Regions from separate parts of the Micromonospora chalcea genome, predicted to be linked through region 1. Evidence: riboswitches for the same ligand, from Rfam matches in the RefSeq annotation. Region 1 holds a riboswitch; the other holds the start of a gene.
The links. Region 1 has a riboswitch for cobalamin ahead of metE (5-methyltetrahydropteroyltriglutamate--homocysteine S-methyltransferase). Riboswitches for the same ligand answer to the same signal wherever they lie in the genome.
Positions count from the first base shown of each region.

Region 2: another riboswitch for cobalamin. It lies ahead of PVK74_RS08550 (acyl-CoA thioesterase); the one in region 1 lies ahead of metE (5-methyltetrahydropteroyltriglutamate--homocysteine S-methyltransferase).

Region 1 is NZ_CP118233.1:2,230,065-2,237,842, reverse strand. It holds gene mgtA (magnesium-translocating P-type ATPase) at 1-665, shown strand, start outside; gene PVK74_RS10090 (beta-1,3-glucanase family protein) at 768-2,360, shown strand; cobalamin riboswitch at 2,473-2,691, shown strand; gene metE (5-methyltetrahydropteroyltriglutamate--homocysteine S-methyltransferase) at 2,808-5,057, shown strand; gene PVK74_RS10080 (Ig-like domain-containing protein) at 5,178-6,812, shown strand; gene PVK74_RS10075 (alkaline phosphatase PhoX) at 7,028-7,778, shown strand, end outside.
Region 2 is NZ_CP118233.1:1,825,881-1,833,658, forward strand. It holds gene PVK74_RS08520 (ATP-binding protein) at 1-2,279, shown strand, start outside; gene PVK74_RS08525 (SCO5389 family protein) at 2,421-2,813, shown strand; gene PVK74_RS08530 (Fur family transcriptional regulator) at 2,856-3,257, opposite strand; gene PVK74_RS08535 (copper chaperone PCu(A)C) at 3,472-4,038, shown strand; gene PVK74_RS08540 (Dyp-type peroxidase) at 4,035-5,261, shown strand; gene PVK74_RS08545 (copper resistance CopC family protein) at 5,295-5,900, shown strand; cobalamin riboswitch at 6,083-6,296, shown strand; gene PVK74_RS08550 (acyl-CoA thioesterase) at 6,428-6,940, shown strand; gene PVK74_RS08555 (LysE family translocator) at 6,944-7,570, shown strand; gene PVK74_RS08560 (PrsW family glutamic-type intramembrane protease) at 7,606-7,778, opposite strand, start outside.

The DNA of each region.
Region 1 (7,778 bases):
ACGTGATCGCCGACGGCATCCGCCTCGGCCGCCGCACGTTCACCAACACCTTGAAGTACATCCGGGTCAACACCAGCGCGTCCTTCGGCAACGTCGTCAGCATGAGCATCGCCGCGCTCCTGCTGCCCTTCCTGCCGCTGCTGCCCCGTCAGGTCCTGCTGCTCAACTTCCTCTCCGACATCCCCTACACCACCCTGTCCACCGACTACGCCGATGCCGAGCAGATCCAGCATCCGCGTACCGTCGACGTCCGGACCATCCGCAGGTTCATGCTGGTGTACGGCTCGATCAGCATCGCCGTGGACCTCCTCGTACTCGGCGCCCTGCGCTGGTGGTGGCACGTGTCGACCGACGTCTTCCGCGCCGCCTGGTTCGTCCAGTTCACCGCCACCGAGATCATCGCGCTGCTGGTGCTGCGCTCCAATCGGAGTTTCCTGCGCAGCCGCCCCTCCGCCGCGCTCGCCGGCACCGGACTGTTGCTCATCACGGTCACCGTCGCGCTGCCCTTCAGCCCACTGTCCGGGCCACTCGGACTCGCCGCGCTCCCGCCGGTGGTGCTGGCGGCCCTCGCCGCGGTCACCCTGGTCAACGTCGCCGCCAACGAGACCGCCAAGCACGTCGTCCCGCCGGACCCGACCGCCGCACGGCGGGTGCCCCGCCCGTGACGGTCTCGCGTCCATCGGTGATCGCCTATTGACAAACAAAATTAACAATTGGACCCTGCTGAGAGAGCGCTCTCCCGTCCCTGTCTCCAGCGAGGTGTCGCCATGCGTCTTCGAAGAAAGCTGCTCGCCGCCGCGTCCGCACTGCTCGCCGGGCTCGCGGGCACCGTCGTCGCCACGCCCGCCCACGCGGTCGGACCGGCGTTGCTACCCGTCACCGTCACCAACACCACCGGTCGCACCGACCCGGTCTACCTCTACGTCATCGGCGTCCAGCTGTCCTCCGGCCGGCTCGGCTACGTCACCGCCGGTGGCGCCTTCGTGCCGTGGAGCGGCGGGCAGATCCCGCCGTCGCCCGCGCCGGACGTCTCCATACCGGGCCCCGGCAACGGCGGTAGCACCACGATCCAGTTCCCCCGGGGCTTCTCCGGCCGGGCCTACTTCGCCCTCGGGCAGAAGCTGAAGTTCTTCCTCACCCCGGACGGGCTGGTGCAGCCCGCGCCCTGGGCGGCCGGTGACGCGAACCGCGACATCCTCTTCGACTGGAGCGAGTTCACCTACAACGACTCCGGGCTGTGGCTCAACAGCTCCCAGGTCGACATGTTCGCGATCCCGCACGCGGTCACGGTGACCGGCGCCAACGGCGTCACCAAGCGCACCGGCGACGTGGTGGCCAACGGACGCAACGCGGTCATCGACGGCATCCGGGCGCAGCCGGGCTGGGCCAACACCGTCCACACCCGCTCAGACGGGACCGTGCTGCGCGTCCTGGCTCCGGGGAAGGCGGCCGGGGCCGGCCTGCTGAGCACCACCTATCTGGACTCCTACATCGCCTCCGCGTGGAACGCGTACACCACGAAGACGCTGACCGTGGCGCCCTTCGCCGACCAGCCGGCCATCCGGTACTACGGCCGCACCTCGGGCAACACCATGACCTTCACAAACGGCAGCGGCCAGGTGGTCGCCTCCTTCAACCGGCCCTCCTCGGCCAGCGTCTGGGGATGCGACGGCGACCTGCCCGCGCCGAACGACCAGGTGGTCGGCCCGATCTCGCGTACGCTCTGCGCGGCCCTCAACCGAGGCACGCTCGGCACCATCGACACCCAGCCCAGCACGAACGCCGCCGACTTCTACCGCAGCAACCCCACCAACCAGTACGCCCGCCTGATCCACGCCCACATGACCGACGGCCGGGCGTACGCGTTCGCCTTCGACGACGTCGGCGGATTCGAGTCACTGGTGCACGACGGCGACCCCCGTTCGGCCGGACTGATCCTCAGCCCGTTCACCGGCGGTGGGGGCGGCAACCCGGCCACCGGGGTGCCCGTGGTCAGCAACTGGAACAACAAGTGCATCGACGTGCCGAGCTCCAACTTCGTCGACCGCGCGCCGCTGCAGATGTGGAACTGCAACAACACCAACGCGCAGAAGTGGACGTTCAGCGGCACGGCGCTGAAGAGCCAGAACAACAAGTGCATGGACGTCGACGCCGGGTCCACCGCCAACGGGGCGGTGGTGCAGCTCTACACCTGCAACGGCACCGGCGCCCAGCAGTTCACCCTGAACTCGGCCGGAGACCTGGTCAACCTTCAGGCCGACAAGTGCGTCGACATCAAGGACCGGAACGGCAACGACGGCGCGAGGCTCCAGCTCTGGGACTGCACGGGCACGGCCGGCCAGAAGTGGCGTAAGGGCTGACCGGCCCTGCGACGGGGGGCGGGGGCCGACCGCGAGTCGCTCCCGCCACCCGCCGCGACGGCTCGCCGTCCCGCAGGACGGACGCGCCGACCACGTCGGCTCACCGCCCCATACGATGGACAACGGTGCTGGTTCGCCGTGCCCGTGAAGGGTGCGGCGTCGTAAGAGGGAACCCGGTGTGAGTCCGGGACTGCCCCGCAGCGGTGAGTGGGAACGACAGCCGTCATCGAAGCACTGGACCGTGAGGTCTGGGAAGCGACGGCCAGTAGGTGACCGGGTGGATCCGGTCGCGCCCGCGAGTCCGAAGACCTGCCCGCACCGCGCGCACCGTCCGGTGTGCGCCGCCGACGGTCGCTCGGGACGGCCGGTGCGGAAGCCGGTACGCCGTCTGTACCCCTTCCCTCCCCGCCTCGATCGGCCTCGTGTGCTTCGAGGGAAGGGATCTCCATGAGTACCGCATTCGGTCAGAGCACCGTGCTGGGCTATCCGCGTATCGGGGGCAACCGGCAACTCAAGAGGGCCGTCGAGGCCTACTGGGCGGGCCGGATCGACGCCGAGGAGTTGGCGGCGACCTCTGCCGCGCTACGGGCGAAGGTGTGGCGGACGCTACGCGACGCGCGCCTGGACGCGATCCCGTCCAACACGTTCTCCTACTACGACCACGTGCTGGACACGGCCGTCGCCGTCGGCGCGATCCCGCGCCGGTTCGCCCGTCTCGGCCTCGGCGACCTCGGCACCTATTTCGCCATGGCCCGGGGCGTCGATGCCGAGCCGGCGCTCGAACTGACGAAGTGGTTCGACACCAACTACCACTATCTGGTTCCCGAGATCGGCTCCGACACCACCTTCGCGCCGAATCCCGACAAGGCGCTGCGCGAGTACCGCGAGGCCCGCGAGCTGGGAATCGACAGCCGGCCGGTGCTGGTCGGGCCGGCGACATTCCTGCTGCTGGCCAAGCCCACCGAGGCCCGCGGCGAACCGTTCGACCGGCTGACCGACCTGGTCGACGTGTACGCCGGCATCCTGCGATCCCTTGCCGCGGCGGGCGTGCGATGGGTGCAGCTGGACGAACCCGCCTACGTCGCCGACCGGAGCGCCGCCGAGATCGACGCGCTGCGGGAGGCGTACACCCGGCTCGGCGCGGTGGAACAGCGGCCGGCGATCTCCGTCGCCACCTATTTCGGCGAGCTCGGTGACGCGCTGCCCGCCCTGCTCGACACGTCGGTCGAAGCGGTCGGCGTGGATCTGGTGGCCGGGCCCGGCAACCTGCGGCGGCTGGCCGGTGCGGGACCACTGCGCGGCAAGACGATCGTGGCCGGCCTCGTCGACGGCCGCAACGTCTGGCGTACCGACCTGCGGGCCGCCGTGGCGGCCGGTGCCGCCGTCACCGCCCTCGCCGACCACGTCGCCGTGTCCACCTCGTGCTCGCTGCTGCACGTGCCGGAGGACCTGTCCGCCGAGACCGCTCTCGACCCGGCGCTGCGTCAGCGGCTCGCCTTCGCCCGGCAGAAGGTCGATGAGGTCGTCCGGCTCGGCCGCGCGCTGCGCAACGGCACCACGTCCCTGCCCGAGCCGCTGCCGCCCACCCCTGCCGCCTGGCGCGACGACACCGTACGCGGTCGGCTCGCGGCGCTGCGCGCCACGGATCGGCAGCGCGGCGCGTACCCGGAGCGTGCGGCGGCACAGCAGGCCCGGCTGAACCTGCCGCCCCTGCCGACCACGACCATCGGATCGTTCCCGCAGACCGACGAGCTGCGCCGTGCGCGTGCCGAGCACCGGGCCGGGCGTCTCGACGACGCCGCCTACACGCAGCGGATGCGCGCCGAGGTCGAGCACGTCGTCCGGCTCCAGGAGCGGCTGGGCCTGGACGTGCTCGTGCACGGCGAGCCGGAACGAAACGACATGGTCCAGTACTTCGGCGAGCAGCTGGACGGGTTCGCCGCCACCGAACACGGCTGGGTCCAGTCCTACGGCTCCCGATGCGTGCGTCCGCCCGTCATCTACGGCGACGTGGCACGCAGGGCGCCGATGACCGTCAACTGGTCCACCTACGCGCAGTCGCTGACCGACCGGCCGGTCAAGGGCATGCTCACCGGCCCGGTCACGATCCTGGCCTGGTCGTTCGTCCGCAGCGACCAGCCACTGGCAGACACTGCGGACCAGGTCGCGCTCGCCCTGCGCGACGAGTGCCGTGATCTCGAGGCAGCCGGTATCCGGGTCATCCAGGTCGACGAGCCGGCGCTGCGTGAGACGCTGCCACTGCGCAGGGCGGACCAGAAGGCGTACCTGGACTGGGCAGTCGGGGCGTTCCGCCTGGCCACCTGCGGAGTCGCCGACGACACCCAGATCCACACCCACCTGTGCTACTCGGAGTTTGGGGAGGTGATCACGGCCATCGACGCCCTCGACGCCGACGTCACGAGCATCGAGGCATCCCGCTCCCGGATGGAGGTCCTCGACGACCTCGCCGCGATCGGATACCGCCGGGGTGTGGGGCCCGGCGTCTGGGACATCCACTCACCCCGGGTGCCGTCCCACGACGAGGTCGTCGGCGCGCTGCGCCGGGCCGTGGCCGCGGTGCCGGCCGAGCGGCTGTGGGTGAACCCCGACTGCGGCCTCAAGACGCGCGGCTATCCCGAGGTCGAGGCGTCCCTCCAGCACCTGGTCGCCGCCGCGGCCGAGCTGCGCGGACGCTGAGCCGCCGGCCGGGCGGAACGCCGCGCCGTTCCGCCCGGCCCGGGCCCGGTTCAGCCCTTGACAGGCCGTGCCCGGAGCGCCGAGGCTGCATGAAGTGATGTATGTCGATGTTACGGGGGCATGATGCGACGCAGGATCTGCGCGCTGGCTACAGCAGCCGCGGTCGTCGTCGGCGGGGCCATGACGATGGCGCTGCGGCCGGCCTACGCCGCGACGGCGTGCACGGTGGACTACACCATCACCCGGGAGTGGTCCAGCGGCTTCTGGGCCGAGCTCACCGTCACCAACCTGGGCGCTCCCGTCACCGACTGGTGGCTGCGGTTCCGGCAGGCGAACGGTCAGACGATCACCATGGGCCTCGACCGGCTGCCGGACGGATACACGCTGGGCAGCGGCGAGATGTATCCGATGACCATGCTCCGTCCGCCGGCGGGATCCACGCTGCCGACCGGCGCCTCGGTGACGGTGCGGTTCGGCGGCAACTACCAGGGTGCCGACCCCGAGCCGACCGACTGGGTGTTGAGCGGCCAGCCGTGCGACGGGGACGGCGCCGACCCGACCGGCTCGTCGCCGCCGCCGGCCTCGGGGAGCCCGCGGCCCAGCCCACTGCCGGGCGGGCCGTCGGTGGCGCTCACCTCGCCCCTGCCCAATGACTTCTTCGCCGCGCCGGGCGTCATCCCGATCCGTGCCGAGGCCACGGCGGCGCCCGGCCGGCGGATCGAGCGGGTCGAGTTCCGCGAGCGCGGCAGGCTGCTCGCCGTGGACACCACCGCGCCGTACGCGTTCGACTGGCGCGGCGTGGCGGCGAACAGCGGCACCCGCGTCACCGCCACCGCCTACGACAGCAGCGGCGCCCAGGCCACCGCCGAGGTCCGCGGCATCCGGGTGCTCCCGCCGCAGGCGCCCGGCGCCGCGCCTGCGCTGAAGGCGTTCGGCAACCGCATCCTCACGGTCACAGCCAGTCCGAGGCCGTACCGGCCCCGTGGAATCATCCGGTCGGCCGCGCCCGGCGAATGCGCATGGGGACCGATCCACTGGGACGGCCCGGTCGACGACGCGTCGGTAGGCGCGCTGCGGGCCCGCGGCGTCAACGCGGTACGGGTCGTGCTGAGCGACGCCTGCTACGCCTACACCGGCAGCCCTGCCGACAGGCAGAACCGGGTCGGCTACCTCGACGAGGCGGCCCGGTACGTCGACCGGCTCGTCCGGGCCGGCATCACACCCGTCGTGTCGCTGCGGCAGAGCGACATCTCCGCCACCCGCACGTTCTGGAGCGCGGCGGCGGAGGTGTTCGGCGACGACAACGCAGTGGTCTTCGACATCTCGTCCTACGACTTCCCGGCGGCCGGCGGCACCGATCCCGCGGCGGTCTGGACCTGCTGGCGCGACGGCGGTACCTCGTGCACGGGCACCGGCCTGCCGCCCTTCGGCGTGCAGGAGCAGATCCGCCTGCTTCGCGTCCAGGGCTCGTTCAACCTGGTCCTCGCCGCCGGGATCGACGGCGGCAACGATCTGAGCCGGTGGCTGGAATATCGCCCGGCTGACCCGGACGGCCGCAGCGTGGCCGCCGCCTGGCGCGTCGACGACCGCTCGGCCTGCGCCACGCCGGCCTGCTGGCGGTCCACGCTGCTCCCGGTCGCCGCCCAGGTGCCGCTGGTCGCCACCGACGTCAGCGCCGGCTCGGGGGCGCCGACGTTCGTACCGCGGACTGTCGCCTGGCTCGACCAGCACGGCATCGGCCACCTGCGCCGGTGACCGGGGGGAGGGGAGGCCGCGGCCGGAGGGCCGGTCAGACGGCCGCGCGCGCCCACTGCTGGTTGGTGCCGCTGCCTCTCCTACCCGTACGACCCCTCGACCGGGTCGGCGTGGGCGGGACATCGCACATCGAGCCGTCCATCGACGTTCATCCAACAGATCGGCGTGCGTAAGCTCCACACGGTCGGATCCATGGAACCTACGGAGGAGGTTCCATGGATCGTCGAACGATGTTGCGGGCCACCGTTGTCGGTGCGGGCGCCCTCGCCCTGCCGTTCACGGCGTGGTCGGCGGCGTACGGAGCCCCGGCACAGAACGCGGCGGGGCCCTACGGTGGGCTTCAGGCAGCCGACGCCAACGGCATCCAGTTGCCGGCCGGGTTCACCAGCTCGATCGTCGCGCGGTCCCGGCGGACGGTGCCGGGGACGTCGTACACCTGGCACGACGCCCCGGACGGCGGCGCCGTGTTCCCGAACGGCACCGGCTGGATCTACGTGTCGAACTCCGAGGTGTCGGCCGGTGCGGGTGGCGGCGCCTCGCGACTCGTCTTCAACTCCAGCGGCGCCGTGGTCGGGGCGTCGCGGATCCTCTCCGGCACCAACAACAACTGCGCCGGTGGGAAGACACCGTGGAACACCTGGCTCTCCTGCGAGGAGGTGTCCCTGGGCCGGGTCTTCGAGACGTACCCCCTCGGCGGGACCGCGGTGGCGCGTCCCGCGATGGGCCGGTTCAAGCACGAGGCGGCCGCGGCCGACCCGGTCCGCCGGGTCGTCTACCTGACCGAGGACGAGACCGACGGCAAGTTCTACCGCTTCGTGCCGGCCACCTGGGGCGACCTGTCCGCCGGAACCCTCCAGGTCCTCCGCGCCGGTACGGCCACCTCCGGCACGTTCACCTGGGCCACGGTGCCCGACCCGGACGGCTCGCCCACCCCGACCCGGCAGCAGGTGTCCGGCGCGAAGACGT
Region 2 (7,778 bases), 400 kb from region 1:
ACCACCACTTCACGTTCCGGCCCGGCGAAAACGGGATGGCCGAGGAGCGCCTGATCCGCGGCCTGCACCCGCACATCGCGCAGCGGATGCAGCTGGAGCGGCTGCGCGAGTTCGACCTGACCCGCCTGCCGTCGCTGGACGAGGAGGTCTACCTGTTCCAGGCGGTGGCCCGGCAGAACCCGTCCGACCAGCGGCTGGTCGCGTTCGCGCAGGTACGCGACCTGACCGGGCTGCGGGAGCAGGACGGCCGCCTGGTGTCGCTGCCCACCACCGAGGACACGGTGGCGGCCTGCATCGACTCGATCCGCCGGGCGCAGTCGCGGCGGCCGTCGAAGTCGCGGTTCCCGACCAACCGGATCGTCATCTACGTGTGGCCGCCCAGCGAGCTGACCCGCGAGGAGATGGAGCTGATCGCCGGCCGGGTACGCCCCACCACGGTGGGCGCGGAGCTGGAGGAGATCCTGTTCATCGCGCGCCAGCGCGACCGCCGTACCGGCGAGCTGACCAAGGTCGGCGTGCGGATCACCTTCGACGTCACCGGGCACGCCCGGCTGGACGTGGGTGAGCCGCCGAGCGAGCCGGTCGAGCCGCTGGACGAGTACCGGCTGAAGGTGCTGCGGGCGGCCAGCCGCAACACCGTCTACCCGTACGAGCTGACCGGGCTGCTGGGCGACTTCGTCGAGCACGACCTGGACGCGGACCACCAGCTGGTGCCGGTGGACCGGCCCAAGGGCCGCAACAGCGCGGCGATCGTGGCCGGCGTGGTCACCACGCCGACGCCCCGCCACCCGCAGGGCGTGACCCGGGTGGTGCTGCTCGGCGATCCGACCAAGTCGCTGGGCGCGCTGTCCGAGCCGGAGTGCCGGCGGGTGATCGCCGCGCTGGACCTGGCGCAGCGGATGGGCGTGCCGCTGGAGTGGTACGCGCTGAGCGCCGGCGCCCGGATCTCGATGACCTCCGGCACCGAGAACATGGACTGGGTGGCCGCGGCGCTGAAGCGGATCGTCGAGTTCACCCAGGACGGCGGCGAGATCAACATCGTGGTCGCGGGCATCAACGTCGGCGCCCAGCCGTACTGGAACGCCGAGGCGACGATGCTCATGCACACCAAGGGCGTGCTGGTCATGACGCCCGACTCGGCGATGGTGCTCACCGGCAAGCAGTCGCTGGACTTCTCCGGCGGCGTGTCCGCCGAGGACAACTTCGGCATCGGCGGCTACGACCGGGTGATGGGCCCGAACGGGCAGGCGCAGTACTGGGCGCCGGACCTGCCGGGCGCGCGGGACGTGCTGATGGCGCACTACGACCACACGTACGTCGTGCCGGGCGAGCACGCGCCGCGCCGGGCCGTCACCATGGACCCGGTGGACCGGGACATCTGCGGCTACCCGCACGCGGTGGCCGGCAGCGACTTCGCCACGGTGGGCGAGATCTTCTCCGCCACCGCGAACCCGGACCGCAAGAAGCCGTTCGACATCCGTACCGTCATGCGGGCCCTCGCCGACCAGGACCATCCGGTGCTGGAGCGGTGGGCGGGCATGGCCGACGCGGAGACCGCTGTGGTGCAGGACGTGCACCTGGGCGGCATCCCGGTGTGCCTGCTCGGCATCGAGTCGCGGTCGGTGCCCCGGCACGGCTTCCCGCCCACCGACGGCCCGGACACCTACACCGCGGGCACGCTGTTCCCGCGCTCCTCGAAGAAGGCCGCGCGGGCGATCAACGCGGCCAGCGGCAACCGGCCGCTGGTCGTGCTGGCGAACCTGTCCGGCTTCGACGGCTCACCCGAGTCGATGCGCAAGCTCCAGCTGGAGTACGGCGCGGAGATCGGCCGGGCGATCGTCAACTTCCGCGGCCCGATCGTGTTCTGCGTGATCTCGCGCTATCACGGCGGCGCGTTCGTGGTCTTCTCCAAGGCGCTCAACCCGGACATGACGGTGCTGGCGATCGAGGGGTCGTTCGCCTCGGTGCTCGGTGGCGCGCCGGCCGCCGCCGTGGTGTTCGCCGGTGAGGTCGCCGCCCGCACCGCGGCCGATTCCCGGGTACGCGAGCTGGAGGGCCGGGTGGCGTCCGCCACCGGTACCGAGCGGGCCACGCTCAGCGCGGAGCTGGACGAGCTGCGCGGGTCGGTGCGGGCGGAGAAGCTGGGCGAGGTGGCCGCCGAGTTCGACCGGGTGCACAGCATCCAGCGGGCGGTCGAGGTCGGCTCGGTCGACGCGGTGATCCGCGCCGCCGAGCTGCGGCCCCGGGTCATCGAGGCGATCGAGGCGCACCTGCGCTGACACGTTCCGCGACGTCCCACGGCGGACGGGCCTTCGGGTCCGTCCGCCGTTTCGCGTGCGCCGGTCCTTGACGGTCGTCCGGTGACATGGTGTGCTCAGATGGTAATGGAAACCGTGTTCGTTAGAGCTGCCGGAGGACCCATGTCGCTCACCGTTCCGCCCGCCCTGCTGCACGCCGCCGAGACCGGTCCCGTCGACGAGGAGGCGTTCGTCGCCTGTGTCCGCGACTCCCTGCCGTACGCCTGGGAGACGGTCAGCCGGGTCGCCGCCGACCTGGCCGCGACCGACGCCGAGTTCGCCGACAACGTCGTACCGCCGCCCGGCGACGCCGAGCGCGGGCAACTGCTGCGCGCGATGGCCAGCGACGCGATCCGCGCCGGGCTGGAGCGGCACTTCGGGATCACGCTGGCGTTCCAGAACTGCCACCGGGTGGCAGCCTTCCGCCCCGGCGCGGCCGGCTCCGAGGCGTACCGCCGGTTCACCTCCAGCCGCGGCCAGTTGCTGAACCAGTCACCGGCGCTGCGCAACTGCTGACCGGCGGTCCGGCGCGGGCGGGTCACCGCCCGCGCCGGTGGCTCAGGCGGCGCAGCGGTCGCAGGTGCCGAAGATCTCCAGGGTGTGCCCGACGTCGGTGAAACCGTGCTGCGCGGCGACCTGGTCGGCCCATCGCTCCACGGCCGGGCCGGCCACCTCCACCGCACGGCCGCAGCGGCGGCAGACCAGGTGGTGGTGATGGCGGCTCTGGCTGCACCGCCGGTAGAGGTGCTCGCCGCCGGGCAGCCGCGCCGAGTCGATCTCGCCGTTGTCGACGAGCAGCTGCAACGTCCGGTAGACGGTGGTCAGACCCACCTTCGCCTGCCGCTGCACGAGCATCTGGTGCAACTGCTGCGCGCTGTGGAAGCCGTCCAGCTCCCGCAGCAGCGCCAGCACCTCGGCGCGCTGCCGGGTGTTGCGGGTCGCCCCGGTCGTCGCCGTCACCGTCCGCCTCCCTCGTCCGGGCGCCCTCTCCGGCCACGGCCGCGCCCGGCGCGCCACGTGACACCCGGAACCATTATGCCTTCCGGGCGCTCCCCGGTCCCCGGTCGCGGTGAGCCCGGGTGGCATGTGACGCGACCGACTCCCCGGGCCGGAACTATCCGCGGCGCCGCCCCGACCAACGGTACGAACACCGGATCTTCGAGGGGACGACCGCATGCCCAGCACCACCAGCCGCCGCTTCCCACGCACGGCGGCCCTGATCGGCGCCGCCGTCCTGGCCGCGTCCGTCGCCGCCTGCGGCTCCGCCGACGCCACGCCCACAACCGCGCCGTCGGCGTCGGCGCCCGCCTCGGCCCCGGCGAGCGCGGCAGCGGGCGTGCTGACGATCCGCGACCCGTGGGTGAAGGCCGCCGACAGGGGCATGACCGCCGCGTTCGCCACGCTCGTCAACGACGGCGACGCCGACGTCACGATCACCGGGGTGACCACCGACGTGTCCCGGGCCGAGATCCACGAGATGGCCATGACCGACGGGAAGATGGCGATGCGGCAGAAGCAGGGCGGCGTCGTGGTCGCCGCCCGGTCCCAGGCCGCGCTGGAGCCCGGCGGCGACCATCTCATGCTGATGGACCTGACCCGCCCGGTGCGCCCCGGCGACCAGCTCGACGTCACGCTCACCTTCGCCGACGGGCGCACCCAGACGTTCACCGCGGTGGCCAAGCCGTTCACCGGCGCCCAGGAGACGTACGCGCCCGGACACGGCGCGAGCCCCGCGTCATGACCGGAACCGGCGCGCCCGCGCGCCGGGTCAGCCGGCGCGGCCTGCTCACCGGCGGCGCGGCGGCCGCCGGGGGCGCGCTGGCCGGCGCGGGTGCCCTCGCCGCCCTCCGTTCCCACGGGGTACGCCCCGACGACGCCGTCCCGGTGGCCCAGGTCGGCAGCGCTGTCGAGCCGTTCCACGGCGCGCGCCAGTCCGGTGTCACCACCGAGCCCCAGGCGCACGCCGCGTTCGTCGCGTTCACGCTGCGCCCGGACACGAACCGGGCCGCGCTCGGGCGGATGCTGCGACTGCTTTCCGACGACGCCGCCCGACTCACCCAGGGTCGCCCGGCGCTGGCCGACACCGAGCCGGAACTGGGCCTGCTGCCGGCCCGGCTGACAGTCACGTTCGGCTTCGGCCCCGGGCTCTACGCCGCCGCCGGGCTCGACGACCGCCGCCCCACGTCGGTGGCCGACCTGCCGGCGTTCCGGATCGACCGGTTGCAGCCCCGCTGGTCCGGCGGCGACCTGCTGCTGCAGATCTGCGCCGACGACCCGCTCACCGTCGCGCACGCCCAACGGGTCCTGACCAAGGACAGCCGCCCGTTCGCCACCGTCCGCTGGGTGCAGCAGGGCTTCCGCCGGGCCGCCGGCGCCGAGCCCGGACGCACCCAGCGCAACCTGTTCGGCCAGCTCGACGGCACCGCCAACCCGAAGCCCGGCGTGTCGGCGGACACCGCCGTCTGGGTGACCGACGGGCCGGACTGGCTGCGCGACTCCACCACCCTGGTGGTGCGCCGGATCAGCATGAACCTGGAGACGTGGGACCTGCTCGGCCGCGCCGACCGGGAACTCGCGGTGGGCCGGCGCCTCGACACCGGCGCGCCGCTGACCGGCGAGGCGGAGCACGACGAGCCCGACTTCGCCGCGCTCGGACCGGACGGGCTCACCGTGATCCCGGACTTCTCGCACCTGACCCGGGCCCGCGTCACCGACGACCGGCAGAAGATCCTGCGCCGGCCCTACAACTACGACGGCGCGCCGACCGCCGAGGGACACGCGGACAGCGGGCTCGTCTTCGCCGCGTACCAGGCCGACATCGCCCGGCAGTTCCTGCCCATCCAGCGGCGGCTGGCCGAACGGGACCTGCTCAACGAGTGGACCACCCCGATCGGCTCCGCCGTGTTCGCCGTACCGCCCGGCTGCCCCGAGGGCGGCTGGATCGGCCAGCAACTGCTCGGCTGACCACGACGCTGACCACGACCAGGAAGGCGCGTCATGCGTACCCGTACCGTCTCCGCACTCCTCGCCGCGCTGTTCACCGCGGCGCTGCTGCTGGTCCCGGCCACGCCCGCGGCGGCGCACAACTCGCTGCAGGAGGCCACGCCGGCCCGCGACGCCCGGCTCACCACCGCGCCGACGCAGGTGACGCTGCGGTTCCTGCAGCGGCTCAACCCGGCCTTCACCACCATCACGCTGCGCGACGCCACCGACCGTCAGGTGCCCGCGAGCGCGCCCGCCGTGGACGGCGCGACGGGCACGGTGACGATCGAGGAGCCGCTGGCCAACGGCACCTACACCGTCGCCTACCGCGTGGTCTCCCGCGACGGCCACCCGGTCCAGGGCTCGTACCGCTTCACCGTCGCCGACCCGGCCGCTCCCCCGGCGGCCGCCCCGTCACCGGCCACTCCCTCGCCGGCCGCCTCCGCGGACGTCTCGGCGGGCGCTGCGGCAGGCGCGGACGCGTCTCCGGCGAGTGCCGACGCCTCGACGGGCGCCGACGACGGCGGTCTACCGGTGGGAATCCTGGTCGGCGGAGCGGTCGCCGCGGTGGCGGCAGCCGGCGTGACCGCGCTACTGCTTCGACGCCGCCGCGCCTCCTGACCCGTCGCCCGCTGACGCGGGTCCGCCCGGCTTCCTGATGAGCGGGAGAGACGTCCCGCCATGCGGACTGCGCATGCGGGGCGGCACCGGGTGTGCCGGAGCCTGCGTGCCTGTGGGACGGCCGGGGGCAGGGCGCCGAAGGGCGGAACGCGGGTCGCGGCGAGGGCGGGTCGGGGCTGGGTTAGGCTGCCGGGAGCGCTGGTTCACCCGGTCGGCGACGGCCGGGTGTCGTAAGAGGGAACCCGGTGGAAGTCCGGGACTGCCCCGCAGCGGTGAGTGGGAACGACAGCCGTCAACAGCACTGGGCCACCGGCCTGGGAAGCGACGGCCGGTAGGCGACCGGCGACCCCGGTCGGGCCCGCGAGTCCGAAGACCTGCCCGCGTCGCGCGTACCACCGGTGCGCGCTGCCGTCGACCTCGCGGGTGGGTCGGGCGGGTGACACGCCGGGCGGGAGCCGTCGGCGTGCCTCGGCGTGCAACTCCCCCGTCCGGTCGGCGGTCCGCTTCTGCGAGGACGGAACCGCACCGTGACCGATGCCATCACCCTCACCGGCCGACCACCGTCGGCGTCGCACCTGACCCTGTCGCAGATCATGGACCAGCACCACACCAACCTGATGGGCACGGTGCACGGCGGCCGGATCCTCAACCTGATCGACTCGGTCGCCGGGGTGGTCGCCGCCCGCCACTCCGACGGACCGGCTGTCACCGCCGCCATCGACGAGACGGCCTTCCTGCGCGCTGTCCGCGTCGGTGACGTGGTGCACGTGGACGCCCGGATCACCTGGGCCGGCCGCAGCTCGATGGAGGTGGCCGTGAAGGTCAGCGCGGACCGCTGGGACCGCGCGGTGCCGCCGGTGGACGTGGCGACCGCGCACCTGGTGATGGTGGCCGTGGACGACGAGGGCCAGCCCCGGCCGGTGCCGCCGCTGCTGCCCGGCACCGACGGTGACCGGCGGCGCTACCGGGAGGCGCAGATCCGGCGCGAACACCGGCTGGCGCTGCGCCGGGCGCTGCTCGACGGCGTCGAGGAGGGCTGAGGCGTGCTCGGACTGTCGGCGGCCACGCTCGCGGGATACCTGGCCGCGATCGTGGTGCTCATGCTCACCCCCGGGCCGGACATGATGTTCGTGCTCGCCAACGCCACCCGGTACGGCGCGCGGGCCGGGGCGGTGGCGGCGCTCGGGGTCGCGGCCGGGGAGGCGGTGCACGTCGCCGCCGTGGTGGCCGGACTCGCCACCGTGATCGCCGCGTCCCCGGTGCTGTTCACCGCGATCCGGTGGGCCGGTGCGGCGTACCTGATCGTGCTGGGCCTGCGGGCGCTGCGCGGCACGGGCCGGCCCGGCGGCGCGGCGGACGGGGCGGACGGCGGCGGCGCCGGGCGGGCGTTCCGGCGCGGGCTGCTCACGAACCTGCTCAACCCGAAGATGATCCTGTTCAGCGTGGCGTTCCTGCCGCAGTTCGTCCGGCCCGACGCGGGCCCGGTGGCGGCACAGCTGGTGCTGCTCGGCGCGCTGTTCGTCGCGGTGCAGCTCACCGTGGACCTGGCTCTCGGCTTGGGCGCCGGGCGGTTCGCCCGCCGCTGGGGCGACAGCCGCTGGTCGCGGCGGGTCGACCGGCTCTGCGCTGTCGCCTTCGTCGCGCTCGGTGTCCGGCTGGCCGCCGGCTGACGCTTGCTCGACTCCAGCTCGCCGAGATGGCGGCATCAGGAGGGCTCCGACCCCGCCACCTCGGCGAGCTGGTGAGGATCACGCTCCGGCGCCCGGGGCGGGGCGGCGGGCCGCTCGCGGTCCAGGTGCAGGCGCAGCAGCACCCAGCCCAGCGACACGGCGCCGATGAACACGTACGCGGGCTGCGTGCCGAACGTGTCCCAGCAGG